2 regions of the Streptomyces sp. NPDC057486 genome follow, and region 2 is predicted to be linked to the other one. Evidence: riboswitches for the same ligand, from Rfam matches in the RefSeq annotation. Region 2 holds a riboswitch; the other holds the start of a gene.
The links. Region 2 has a riboswitch for cyclic di-AMP ahead of ACFU6I_RS37365 (peptidoglycan DD-metalloendopeptidase family protein). Riboswitches for the same ligand answer to the same signal wherever they lie in the genome.
Positions count from the first base shown of each region.

Region 1: linked by a shared signal. The riboswitch ahead of ACFU6I_RS17150 (C40 family peptidase) and the one ahead of ACFU6I_RS37365 (peptidoglycan DD-metalloendopeptidase family protein) in region 2 are both predicted to bind cyclic di-AMP.

Region 1 is NZ_JBHVEE010000031.1:66,544-73,042, forward strand. Features, by position in the region: gene ACFU6I_RS17120 (8-amino-7-oxononanoate synthase) at 1-1,052, shown strand, start outside; gene ACFU6I_RS17125 (DUF397 domain-containing protein) at 1,066-1,272, opposite strand; gene ACFU6I_RS17130 (helix-turn-helix domain-containing protein) at 1,300-2,157, opposite strand; gene ACFU6I_RS17135 (ATP-binding protein) at 2,361-2,792, shown strand; gene ACFU6I_RS17140 (LysR family transcriptional regulator) at 2,816-3,733, opposite strand; gene ACFU6I_RS17145 (LysE family translocator) at 3,806-4,447, shown strand; gene ACFU6I_RS17150 (C40 family peptidase) at 4,489-4,962, opposite strand; cyclic di-AMP (ydaO/yuaA leader) riboswitch at 4,966-5,151, opposite strand; gene ACFU6I_RS17155 (hypothetical protein) at 5,467-5,775, opposite strand; gene ACFU6I_RS17160 (ATP-dependent Clp protease proteolytic subunit) at 5,783-6,418, opposite strand.
Region 2 is NZ_JBHVEE010000122.1:4,287-10,785, reverse strand. Features, by position in the region: gene ACFU6I_RS37375 (STM4011 family radical SAM protein) at 1-724, shown strand, start outside; gene ACFU6I_RS37370 (SGNH/GDSL hydrolase family protein) at 782-1,627, opposite strand; gene ACFU6I_RS37365 (peptidoglycan DD-metalloendopeptidase family protein) at 1,794-2,699, opposite strand; cyclic di-AMP (ydaO/yuaA leader) riboswitch at 2,703-2,860, opposite strand; gene ACFU6I_RS37360 (alpha-galactosidase) at 3,143-5,248, opposite strand; gene ACFU6I_RS37355 (tyrosine-protein phosphatase) at 5,445-6,257, shown strand; gene ACFU6I_RS37350 (DUF6126 family protein) at 6,436-6,499, opposite strand, start outside.

The sequences.
Region 1 (6,499 bases), on a different contig from region 2:
AGCCGGAACTGCTGGACCTCGCGAGCAACGACTACCTGGGCCTCACCCGGCACCCCGAGGTGACCGCTGCCGCCGCCGAGGCCGCGCACCGGTGGGGTGCGGGCGCCACCGGCTCCCGGCTGGTCACCGGTTCCACCGCGCTGCACGCCGAGCTCGAACGCGAACTCGCCGAATTCTGCGGTTTCGAAGCGGCCCTCGTCCTCTCCTCCGGCTACGCGGCCAATCTCGCCGCCCTCACCGCCCTCACCGGTCGTGGCTCCCTGATCGTCTCCGACGCGGGCAATCACGCCTCCATCGTGGACGGCTGCCGCCTCTCCCGGGCGGACACAGTCGTCGTGCCCCACGCCGATCCCGAATCCGTCGCCAAGGAGCTGCGCGCGCACGGCGGCCGCGCCCTGGCCGTCACCGACTCGGTCTTCTCCGTCGACGGAGACGCCGCGCCGCTGCCGGAACTGGCCGACGTCTGCCGTGCGGAGGGCGCCGCGCTGCTCGTCGACGACGCGCACGGTCTGGGCGTGCTCGGGGAGGGCGGGCGCGGCGCCCTCGCCGCCGCCGGTCTCGCGGGTGGTGACGGGATCGTCACCACCCTCACCCTGTCCAAGTCCCTGGGCAGTCAGGGTGGAGCGGTCCTCGGCCCGGCCCGGGTGATCGACCATTTGATCAACGCGGCCCGCACCTTCATCTTCGACACCGGGCTCGCACCGGCCGCGACGGGCGCGGCTCTCGCGAGCCTGCGCCTGCTGCGCCGGGAGCCGGCACGCGCGGGCAGGGCCCGTACGGTCGCCACCGCACTGTACGAACGGCTGACCGCAGGAGGGCTGACCGCCGTGCGCCCCGACGCCGCAGTCGTCTCGGTCAGGGCGCCTTCGCCGGACGCGGCGGTGCGCTGGGCGGCCGACTGCCGCGCGGCCGGGATCGCGGTGGGCTGCTTCCGCCCGCCGTCGGTCCCGGACGGCATCTCGCGGCTGCGGCTCACCGCACGGGCCGATCTGACGGAGGCGCAGATCGCGACCGCGGTGGCGACCGTCCTGCGAACCGCGCCACTGACCTGACGGAGTCGGCCGGTCAGCCGACCGGACCGTCGTTCAGACCGGAGACGAACGAAGTCCAGGCCGCCGCGGAGAACCGCAGCGGGGGCCTGGACACGTCTTTGGAATCCCGCACCGCCAGCTGTTCCGCGCCGAACGGAGCTGTTTCCACACAGTTGTTCATACCCGTGCTGCGGCTACTGCGCCGCCACCGTAACTCGTGCTGTGCGAGGCAATCGGACATCGGGCCCCCTCGGGCAGTCTGAGGTTCCTAACCGTCGCGGTCGATCGCGGCGATGAGGTCCAACGAGTGCTCCGGCGACAGCGCGTGTGCCTGCATCGTGCGGAAGGCCGAGCTGTACGCCTCAAGGTCTTCTTTCCGCTCCAGATAGAGGCTACTCGTCAAATGGTCAAGAACGACCACATCCAGATCAGAAGTATTCGGAAATGAGAAGATAACGAACGGCCCAGTGATTCCGATGTATCCGCCGACCGAGAACGGCAGCAACTGCACCTGCACATGGGGTAGTTGGGACAACCGCGCCAAATGGCGCAGCTGCTCCCGCATCACTCGGCGCCCGCCGACCTCGCGCCGCAGCACCGCCTCGTCGAGCACCGCGGTCAACCGCAACGGCGGGTCTGTCCGCAGCACTCCCTGCCGCGCGAGCCGCACCTCCACCAGCGAGTCCAGCTGACCGGCGGGCAGTCCGTCCAGGGACGAACGGGTCACCGCCCGTGCGTAGTCGGCGGTCTGCAGCAGTCCGGGAACCACCGAGGTCTCCAACGTGCGGGCGGTCCGGGCCTGGGACTCCAGACTGATGAAGTCCCGGTACTGGGGCGGGATGAGGCCGCGGTAGGCGTGCCACCAGCCCGTGCCGCCACCGCCCGCCGAGCCCGCAAGCATCTCCAGGAGCGCCCGCAACTGTGCGTCGTCCACGCCGTAGGCATCCAGCAGCCGGCCCACATCGGCCGGTTTCACCCCGCTCGCACCGGTCTCGATCCGGCTCACCTTCGACTGGTGCCAGCCGAGGATCCGTGCGGCGTCCCGACTGGTGAGTCCGGACGTGTGGCGCAGACTCCGCAGTTCCTCCCCGAGTTTGCGGCGACGTACTGCGGGGCCGTGCTGCATCGGCGGCCTCCCTCCCTCTCGTACAGAGGGGCCAGTGTGCCGCCACCCGCGCCTGTCCGGGCCGGAGTTCACCGCTTCGAGCGACAGATATATGCATATCTCGTTGGATCGGCGTCACAGCGGGCAGCATCAGTGGCAATCTGGCGCGAAGCACATCCCGGACCGGTCGTGGGTCGGTCCGGGCAGGAAAGGGACGGCTCGCCATGGCAGACCATCAAGAAGCACGTGTCACTCTGCCCAGCGAGCCGGTCTCGGTCCCCGCAGCCCGGAGATACGTTGCCCGGGTGCTCGCCGATTGGGGACTGCCCGACGACACCGAGGCCGCCGACACCATCCGGCTCATCGTCTCGGAACTCGTGACCAACGCCGTCCAGCACACCTTCGGCCAGTCGCCCACCTTCACCGTGGACCTCCGGCTGGAGCGTGAGGAGCAGCTGCACCTCGGGGTGACGGACAGTCACCCCCGCCGGCCCCGGCGCCCGCCCGCCGCCGTGCAGCAGGACAACGGCCGCGGCATGGTGATCATCCGCTGTCTGGTCAAGGAGTGCGGCGGACGTCTCAGGGTCACGCCCACCAGCGAGGGGGGCAAGACCGTCTGGATCGCGCTCCCGTGGACCGTACCCGCCCACCCCTGACTGCCCGAGCGGGCGGGCGCACGTCACTGCACCGACGTCGCCCGTCCGAAGCCGCCGCGCAGCAGTGCGCACAGCGTCGCCGCCGCTCCGCTCGCGTGCTCGCCGTGGTGCACCACCGAGATCGTCCGCCGGAACGCCGCGGGTTCCAGCCGCCGCACGGACAGCGGAGCCGGCGACATCGCTGCGACCATCTCCGGCACCACCGCCATCCCGATCCCCGCGCTGACCAGGGCGCACACCAGGGCATAGCCGGGCGACTCGCAGACCACCGCGGGCGTCGCCCCCACCTCGGCCAGGGCGTTCTCCACCCCGCGGCGGGGGGGATGGGCCGGTGCGCTGCTGACCAGCGGCCGGCCTGCCAGCTCCGTAACCGGCAGCCGTCCCGTCCCCTCGGACAGCATCTGGCCGACCGCAGTGATCAGTACCAGCTCCTCGACCAGCAGCGGCTCCACGCAGACCCCGGACGGCACCGGCGCCGCAGGCCCCGGCTCGTACGCATGGGTCAGCGCCAGATCGACCTCGCCCGAGGCGACGGCGGCGATCCCCCCGGGCGGTTCGTAGTCCGTGACGGACAGCTCCACATCCGGGTGGGCGCGCCGGAACGCGCTCAGTACAGGCGGCAGCAGATGGATGCCCGCCGTGGTGAACGTGCCGACCCGGAGGCGTCCGCCGGAGAGCCCGGCCAGTCGGCTCAGTTCGTGGCGCGCACGGTCCATCTCGTCGAGGACCCGCCGGGCGCGTACGACCAGCAGCTCGCCCGCTGCCGTCAGCCGGGCGCCTCGGTGGTGGCGCACCAGCAGCGCGGCGCCCGCCTCCCGCTCCAGCTTGGTCAGCTGCTGGGAGAGTGCGGGCGCGGTGTAGCCGAGGCGGGCGGCGGCGCGCGTGATCGAACCGGCCTCGGCGACCGCCACCAGTGCCGCGAGCCGCGTCGGATCGAACATTAAGCATTCCTTTTGGCAGACCCAGAAGATTGCAAGTACATGCTGAAGGCTAAGTCGGTCCATGGTGGACCCATGGACGGACAACTGATCGCCTTCATCGGGGTCGCCGCAGGGATGGTGGCGCTGCCGGGCGCGGACTTCACGGTGGTCGTACGGAACGCACTCGCCTCGCGTGCGGCCGGGGTGGCCACGGCGCTGGGGGTCGCCGGGGGACTGCTCATCCACACGGCGCTCGCCGTCGCCGGGCTCGCGGCGGTCCTTGTCACGGTGCCCGTCCTGTTCCGCACGGTGCAGCTGCTCGGCGGGGCGTACGTCCTCTATCTGGGAATCAGCGGCGTGCACGCGGCGCGGCGCCGCGCCAGGGATGCGGGCGTGGACACGGGAGGGGACGGAGGGCCGACGGCGACCAGCACGCGGCGCGCCCTGCGCCAGGGCTTTCTGACCAACGCTCTGAACCCCAAGGCGCCCGTGCTCTTCCTGAGCCTGCTGCCGCAATTCGTCCCTGACGGACAGCCGCCCCTCCCCAGGACCCTGCTGCTGGCCACCGTCGTCGTGCTGCTCGCGCTGATCTGGTTCCCGGCCGTGGCGCTCCTGGTGGACCGCCTGGGCCGGTGGCTGCGCCGGCCGCGTACCGCCCGCGCCATCGAGGGCGGCAGCGGCGCGGCGCTCACCGCGCTGGGGCTGGTCCTGGTGACCGGACCCCTGGTGCACTGAAGCACGTGGTGAATGGGGGGGGCGGAGGAGAAACGGAGGGATCAGCGAACTCGTCCGTACCAGACGCTCCTCGTCCAGATCTTCTCCAGCCGCACGACGGAACCGGTCTTCGGGGAGTGCCAGATCCTCCCCCTGCCGGCGTAGATGCCGACGTGGTAGACGCTGCGCCCCGAGTGGAAGAAGACCAGATCGCCGCGTTTCCGCTTCGACGCCGAGATGTGGCGGGACTTGTTGTACTGCTGCTGGGCCGTGCGTGGGAGCCTCTTGCCCACCTTCTTGAACGCGTACATCATCAGCCCGGAACAGTCGAAACGGTGGGGGCCGGTGGCCCCGTACCGGTACGGCGATCCCTGCTTCGACGCGGCGATCTTGAGCGCCTTCGTCGCACGCGTCGCGGCATGGGCGTCGGTCACGGCGCCGGGAGCGAGCATGGAGCCGCCGACGGCGGCGAGCGTCAGAACTGTGGCCGTACCGGCCCGGGTGATCAGAAACGGGACATGAACCTGCGCAGTCATGCGCAACCCTTCGTCAGCCGCCTGTGAAGGATGACCTGTCGGGTTCGGGCTGGCGAAGTTGCCCGGCCGCGCGATGCGGCTTCACCCCGAGGGTCGACCGGATGCCGGTCGACCCGTTGTGCTCGGGTCCTCCACTCCTGCCGATCCACTTATGTCGACCAGTCATCCGGGCGGCGGCAGGACTCGGCGTCCGCCCGGACCGCCTCGCCGTGGTGGCGGGGGCTTGTCGTCCCACGGATCTTGACTCACCGACTGCCGGATTTCCGAACCAAAACAGCGAAATGCGAAGTTCGTTACCAATCGTCTGTTTGGGTGAGCGAGGGATGATGTGAGCACTCGTCAGGCTGTCTCGACCCGTCCCGTACCAGCGGCGGAACGGCATATTTCGCTCGCCGTCCACGTCGGCGGCGCAAGTCGAGTCATCCCTCTCGCGGGGGATTCCTTGCGCCGGACGAGCGAGAAAATTCGATCAACATGCCGGGCGTGTCGCCCATGGAGAGATGATCAACTCATCGGGGCCGGGGGCACGGTGACCCGTCCGGCCCGCCGTTCCCCGTCCAACACGCGCAGTGCCCGTGCCAATGTGGCGGCGTGGATGTGTGCTTCACCCCGCTCGTGCATCAAGGTGAGCGCGTCCCGCAGGGCGCCCGAACGTGAGGCGAGTGCCTGGGCCGCGCGCAGCGCGCCGTAGGTGTCGCTGCCGCGGGCCGGGTTGATCCGGCCCAGCTGGTCGAGCACTTCCAGGTAGCAGTCGATGAACTCGGCCTCGGCGCGCGTCAGTGCGGGCAGCGGTGGGAGGTGGGGTGGCTGCATCGGCGGTTCACCTCGCGCTGTTCGGCGGGAGCGACGTCTTGCGGTTCTCCAGGACGTGGTCCACCAGCCCGTACGCCTTGGCTCCGGCGGCGTCGAGGATGAGGTCGCGCTCGAAGTCGGCGGCGATCCGCTCGGCGCTGCGGCCGGTGTGGCGGGCCAGCATGCGGGTGAGCAGCTCACGGACGCGGACCAGTTCCCGTGCCTCGATCTCCAGATCGGACGGTTGGCCCTGAACCGGCTCCGGGAGCTCGGGCTGCTGGACGACGACCCTGGCCCCGGGCAGGGCATGCCGTCGGCCGGGAGCGCCCGCGGCGAGCAGGACCGCCGCGCTGGAACCGGCCTGGCCGAGACAGAACGTCTCCACCTCGCAGGTGAGGTAGTCCATCGTGTCGTAGATGGCGGACATGGCGCCGAACGAGCCGCCGGGGGAGTTGATGTAGAGGGAGATCGGCCGCTCGGGCGCGGCGTGCTCCAGATACATGAACTGCGCGATCAGGTCGTTGGCGGCGGTGTCGTCGACCGGGGTGCCGAGGAAGACGATGCGCTCGGCGAGCAGCTTGGAGTACGGGTCGAGGGTGCGGGTCCCGTCGGTCGTGCGCTCGGTGAACTCGGGCAGGACGTAACGGGCGGCAGGGCGGAACATGGCTGGCCTCTCCTCCGGTGTCTGTACGCGCCTGCGGGAGCATCTGTAAAAAATGTACAGGACGTACAGAAGGTTATGATG
Region 2 (6,499 bases):
ACTGGTCCGTTCCTGGTACCGCCGCGCGTTGGTGGAGCTGGCGCAGCTGCCGCACATCGGCCGGGTCGCGATCCAGACCAATCTCAGCGGTCGTACACGGTGGCTGGCCGAGGCCGGTGGAGCCGGCCGCGACAAGATTGCGCTGTGGTGCACGTACCACCCCGGGCAGACACCGTACGACCGTTTCCTCGCCAGGTGCCGGGAGCTGTCCGCTCTGGATGTCCGGTACAGCGTCGGTGTCGTCGGTCTCGAGGACCATTTCGACGAGGCGCGACGGCTCCGTACCGACCTGCCCGACGAGGTGTATCTCTGGGTCAATGCCGCTGAGGGGCAGAGCTACACGGACGAGGAGGCGGACCGCTGGACGGTCCTCGACCCGCTCTTCCCGTACAGCCGCCACCCGCACCGCTCGGCCGGCCTGCCGTGCCGGACCGGCGAGTCCGTCATCTCGGTGGACGGTGACGGCACGGTGCGCCGCTGCCACTTCGTCCCGGCCGAGCTGGGCAATCTGTACGACGGCAGCTACCGCAGTGCGCTCGCTCCGCGGGCCTGTCCGCTCGCCGTCTGCGACTGCCACATCGGCTATGTGCATCTGGAGACGCTGCCGCTGTACGACGTCTTCGCGGGCGGCGTCCTGGAGCGCGTACCGGCCCGACGCCCGGGCATACCGGCGCCCTCGGGACGCCGGTTCCTGCCGCTGTCCCCGGTCGCCGGACAGGCCTGAATCCCCCGGGAGTCAGAAAGGGAGCGGGCCCGTCCGGCAGACGAGCCGAAGACAGTGCTAAAGCGGCAGGAGATCCGGCCGCTTCGCCTCGACGAGGTCGCCGGAGGACTCGCCGCGCAGCCGCCGCCCTATCCACGGCACCAGGTACTCGCGCGCCCAGTGGATGTCGTCGCGCCGGACCTCCAGCGTGCCGCGCTGTGCCTGCGGGGGCCACTCCTGGTCGGGGTCGGCCGGGACGTCGAGGCCGAGGACCTGGGCGGCGCGCAGCGCGACCCGGGTGTGCCCCTCGGGCGACAGGTGGAGCCGGTCGTCGTCCCAGGCTCGCCGGTCCTGCACGGACTTCAGCGACCACAGGTCGAGGACGGGGCAGTCGTAGCGGTCGGCGATGGAGCGCACATGGGCGGTGTACGTGGCGATCTTGCCGCGCAGATGGCGCAGCACGGGAACGCCGCGGGTGTCGAAGCCGGTGGTCACCAGCACGGTGCCGACCGAGTCGGTCAGCTCGGCGACCGCGCGCTCGAAGCGCTCGGCCACGTCGTCCGGGTCGGTGCCGGGCCGGATGATGTCATTGCCGCCCGCGCAGAAGCTCACCAGGTCAGGTGCGAGTTCCTTGGCGCGCGGCACCTGCTCCTCGACGATCTGGTCGAGGAGGCGTCCGCGTACGGCGAGATTGGCGTACCGGAAGTTTCCGTGCGCGGAGCCCTCGGAGCTCGTCGCCGCATCGGTGTCCGGGAGCTGGTCCGCGAGAAGTACCGCGAAACGGTCCGCCCAGCCGACGAAGGTTCCGTCCGGGCCGGGGTCTCCGACTCCCTCGGTGAAGCTGTCGCCAATCGCTGCGTACGACCCGATGGCGCCATACCGGTTGATGACGCCACGTTGATTGTTTCTCGAATCGTCTGCCACAAGCGCATATCCTGCACCGCCGAATGTGACCTACGCGACCGTAATAAAGGGTTGACGGGTGGTGAGATAGACCACCCGGTCAGGTTTTGGTAAAGGGGGAATAAGTGAAGGGGCGGTGCGCCGCCGCGCACCGCCCCTTCACCGAGCCGACCGGGTCAGCCGTGGATCAGACGTAGATCCCGTGCGAGGCCAGGTAGGCGATCGGGTCGATGTCCGACCCGTACGCCGGGCCGGTGCGGACCTCGAAGTGCAGGTGCGGGCCGGTGGCGTTGCCGGTCGCGCCGGAGAGGCCGACCTGCTGGCCGGCGGTCACGGTCTGGCCCGCCGAGACGGAGAGCGAGGACATGTGGCCGTACTGCGAGTAGTGGCCGTCGGCGTGCTTGATGACGACCTGGTTGCCGTACGCGCCACCCCAGCCGGCGGTGACGACGGTGCCGGAGGTGATCGCCTTGACACTGGTGCCGGTGGCGACCGGGAAGTCGATACCCGTGTGGCTGCCGCTGGACCAGTTGGCGCCGGAGGCACGGTAGGCGGTGGTGTGCTTGCCCGGGACCGGGTGCACGTAGCCGGAGTTGGTGCTCTGGACCGCCGCGGCGGAGGTTTTGGCGGACTCCGAAGCCTTGGACTGCGACGTGGACTTGTCGGCCGAGGAGGTCGACGGAGCCGGGGCGGACTGCGTGTCCGCCGCGGCGGAGCCGGCCGGCTTGCCGCCGAGCGTCAGCTTCATGCCCGGGAAGATCAGGCTCGGGTTCTCGCCGACGACCTCGCGGTTGTCCTCGTACAGCTTCTGCCAGCCGCCCTCGACCTGCTGCTCGGCGGCGATCTTCGACAGGTAGTCACCGGCGACGACGGAGTACGTCCGGGTCTCGACCTGCTTCTTCGCGACCGGCGCGGCCTCGACGGCGACGTGCGTGGCTGCCGACTGCGCGGTGGGCGCGGCCTGCTCCGCGGCGTGGGCACCGGTGGCGCCGAGCAGCGGAAGGGCGATGACGGCCCCACCGGCGCCGACGGCGGCGACGCCACGGGCGATCGTGCTGGACTTGGTACGGCGATGCTTACCCGATGTGGGCATGAAGAATTTCCTCTCCGGCGCCTACGAGGTGAGCTGTCGGGTTCGGGCTGGAGATGCCCGGTCGCAGTTCGCGACTTCACCCCGAGCCGGCCGGATCTCTCCGGGCGGCGGCCTACCTGGTTCCCCCGCTCCTGCCACACGTGAGTGGGTGCGAATTCCGGGCGGCGGCAGGATTAGGCGGTCCGTCCGGATTGAGGGTGAACTTAGGCGAGCGAGGACGGCGGAAACAAGCCATCGATTACTCAAGGGAATCCGCGAAGGGAAATCGGCGCGGAATTCCGGTCACCCTCCGTGGATTACGGATCTTGACTTTCCGCGCGACGTCCGGAATACCCATCCGTGGCGCCACCACACACCGTCACGGATATGATCCCGCTCACGAGTAGGCCATCATCTCCCGCAGAAGTAGGCCATGTTTCGCTAAATACCTCAATACGGACATGTCATGAGCGTCCGCCACGTCGGAGCCTCAGCACCTTCGCGTCCAGATCCCCCCGCAGCCCGGTGTGCAGACCCTGATGCAGCAGCACGGCACCGTGGTGGACCGCCCCGGTGTCCAGGTCGGTGTATGTCGCCGCGGGGTCGAGCCCGCGCAGCCGCAGGGCCGGCGGCCGCTCCCCGTACCGCTGCGCCTCCAGCCACATCAGCACCACGGCCTCGTCGCCGTGCACGTACTGCACGGCGACGAGCCCACCGCGCGGGGCACGCAGCCGGTACAGCGCGCCGTGCTGCACCGTGGGGCGGATCTCCTTGTAGAGATCAACCCAGCTCCGCGCCTCGGCCAGCTCCTCGTCACTCCACTCGGTGAGATCCCCGCCGACCCCGAGCACCCCGGCCATCGCACTGACGAAGCGGAAGCGCAGCGAACTGGTTCTGCTGTTGAGCTGGACATTCGGACTGTCGGTGACCCGGGCGGCCATCACTCGCGCCGGATGGATCTGCCCGAAACCCTCCTGGATGGCGAGCCGGTCGAGCGGGTCGGTGTTGTCGGAGGTCCACACCTGGTCGGTACGGGCGAGGATCCCCAGGTCGATCCGGCCGCCGCCGCCCGAGCAGGACTCGAAGGCGACGCCGGGGTGGGCGGCCCGCAGCCGGTCGATCAGTGCGTAGAGCGCGTCAACATGCGCGATCCAGAGCTTCTGCGGATAGTCCTCGCCCGGCCAGCCCGCATCGGTGAAGCAGCGGTTGAAGTCCCATTTCACATAGTCGATCGGGGCGCTGGAGAGCAGCGTGTCGAGCTGCTCCCACAGATGGTTCTGCACATCGGTCCGGGCCAGATTGAGCACCAGCTGATGACGGAATTCGGTCCGGGTCCGCCCGGGGAAGTGCTGCACCCAGTCGGGGTGCGCGCGATACAGATCACTGTCGGCGTTCACCATCTCCGGCTCGACCCAAATGCCGAACTGCATGCCGAGCCCGTGCACTTCGTCGGCGAGCGGCTTCAGCCCGCCGGGGAATCGCTCGGGGTTGGGGGTCCAGTCGCCGAGTCCGGCCCGGTCGCTGGTGCGCTGCCCGAACCACGCGTCGTCCACGACGAACAGCTCGACGCCCATCGCGGCGGCGCGCTCGGCGAGAGCGCGCTGCTGGTCCTCCGCGATGTCGAAGCCGGTCGCCTCCCAGGAGTTGTAGAGCACCGGCCGCAGGCTCTCGGCGTCCGGGACGACATGGGCCAGTTGCCAGGCGTGCCAGGCCCGGCTCGCCCCGCCGAACCCTTCGGCGCTCCACAGACCGGCGAACACCGGTGTGGTGTACGTCTCCCCCTGTGCCAGCCGAAGCAGCCCGGAGTCGTCGTATCCGGCGCCTCCGGTGATCTGCACGAGCCCGTCGGGGAGCTGCTGCACCGCGATCCGCCACGAGCCGGACCAGCCGAGCGCGCAGCCGTACACCTCGCCGTACTCCTCGGTGGCGGCGCCGTCCGCGTCGAGCGCGACCCATGGCAGGGACTGGTGTCCGGTGTGGCCGCGCCGACTGGAGAGGACCTTCTCGCCGTACGTCAGCTCCGACCGTACGAGCTGTGTCTCAGCCGCCCAGCGGCCGTGCAGCTGGCTCAGCCGCCAGCTGTCGCGGGCGGGCAGTGACCAGGCCGCCGCGTCGGCGCGCAGCAGCTCCAGCGGCGGACCGTCAGGACCGGTGCGGTTCACAGTGGCCCAGCGCTCGATGACATCGGAGTCGTCCCGCATCCGGTAGTGCAGGGTGAGCGCGAGCCACTGCACGGAGTCGGCGAACGCGATACGGAGTTCGTCGCCGTCCACGGCGGCCCCGGCGAACACCCATTCGGTGCCACGGACTTCGGGGGTGCGTACGGAGAGAGCGGGCCGGACGAAGCGGGGGCCACCCTCGACCGGGTACTCCTCGCGGCCGTCCAGCTGCGACTCGAAGCCCCGGAAGGGCGGCTCGGGCGCGGCGGCGAGGGCCTCGGCGGCCGCGAGGGAGATCCGTGGCCCCCAGTGCAGATGCAGCAGTCGGTCCCGGTCGGTGAGGTGCAGCGCATAGCTGCCGCTCGCCCCGGTCAGCAGCCAGGTCCGACCCCGGTCACCCGTCTCGATCATGCCATCCCCACATTCCCACAGTTCCGCACATCATCGGCCGTCGGCCGACGGCCGGGCAACGCCCGTGCGATGGGAATTTCGGGGGGAGTTCAGCAGGAAACGGCCGAGATGATTGCCCGAGGAATCAATGTCGTATCGTCGCAGGAGCTGACCTCGCCGGCGAGCCGCGCCGACGCCAGACACTCCAGGAGACACCGTGACGCAGCAGGTGCCGCAGGTCCCGTCGACGGAACCCGAGCTGGCAGGTGTGCGCAACTTCCGCGATGTGGGTGGCCTGCCCACCACGGACGGCCGCCGGGTGCGGTACGGACGGCTCTTCCGCAGCGGTCACCTCGCGCACGCCACCGACGGGGACGCCGCGTTCCTCGGCAGCCTCGGACTGCACACGATCTTCGACTTCCGCAATGCGGCGGACCACAGGCTCGACGGCCTGGACGTCGACCTGCCGGGCGTACGCAACGTGAACATCCCGCTCTCCGACCCGGCCGACGGCGCCGAATTCTGGCGGATGGTCCGCGACGGCGACATCCAGCAGCTGCGCTCCATCCTTGCCGACGGCAAGGGAGCCGCGCGGATGACCGCCTCGTACAAGTCGATCATCAGGGACCGTACCGCCGAGCACAGCCGGGTACTGCACGCCCTGGCCGAGGACAGCGTTCCCGCGCTGATGCACTGCGCGGCCGGCAAGGACCGTGCCGGTCTCTCGATCGCGGTTTCACTGCTGGCGGTCGGCGTCGAGCGCGAGGCCATCGAGGCCGACTACCTGAAGTCCAACGATCCGCACCGCCGGTACAAGGTCCGGCGCACCGACACCTCGGCGACCGGGATGTCGCCCGAGGTGATGGAGCTGCTCAGCCCGCTCTTCGACGCCCGCGCCGAGTACCTCGCCCAGGCCTTCAGCACCATCGAGGAGACCTGGGGCAGCACGGACCGCTATCTCGCCGAGGGCCTGAAGCTGACTCCGGAGGTCCTGGAGCGGCTGCGCGGGCGACTCCTCGACGAGGCCTGAGGGCTGTCCCGTAACACCTGGCGGAACAGCGCACGGCGTCGGATCCGGTGCATCGCAAGGCGGAGGAGCGTCCTCATACCGGACGTATTCGGGCGTTCCGACAACGCAGCGAGGTGCCGTAGCCGGCGTCGTGCGCCCGCCAGGGACTACGGGACAGCCCTTGGCCGGACCGCGCAGGTCAGCCCTTTCCGGCGACCGCGAAGAGCAGGTAGAGGAAGGCCGCGAAGATGTGTCCCGCGATG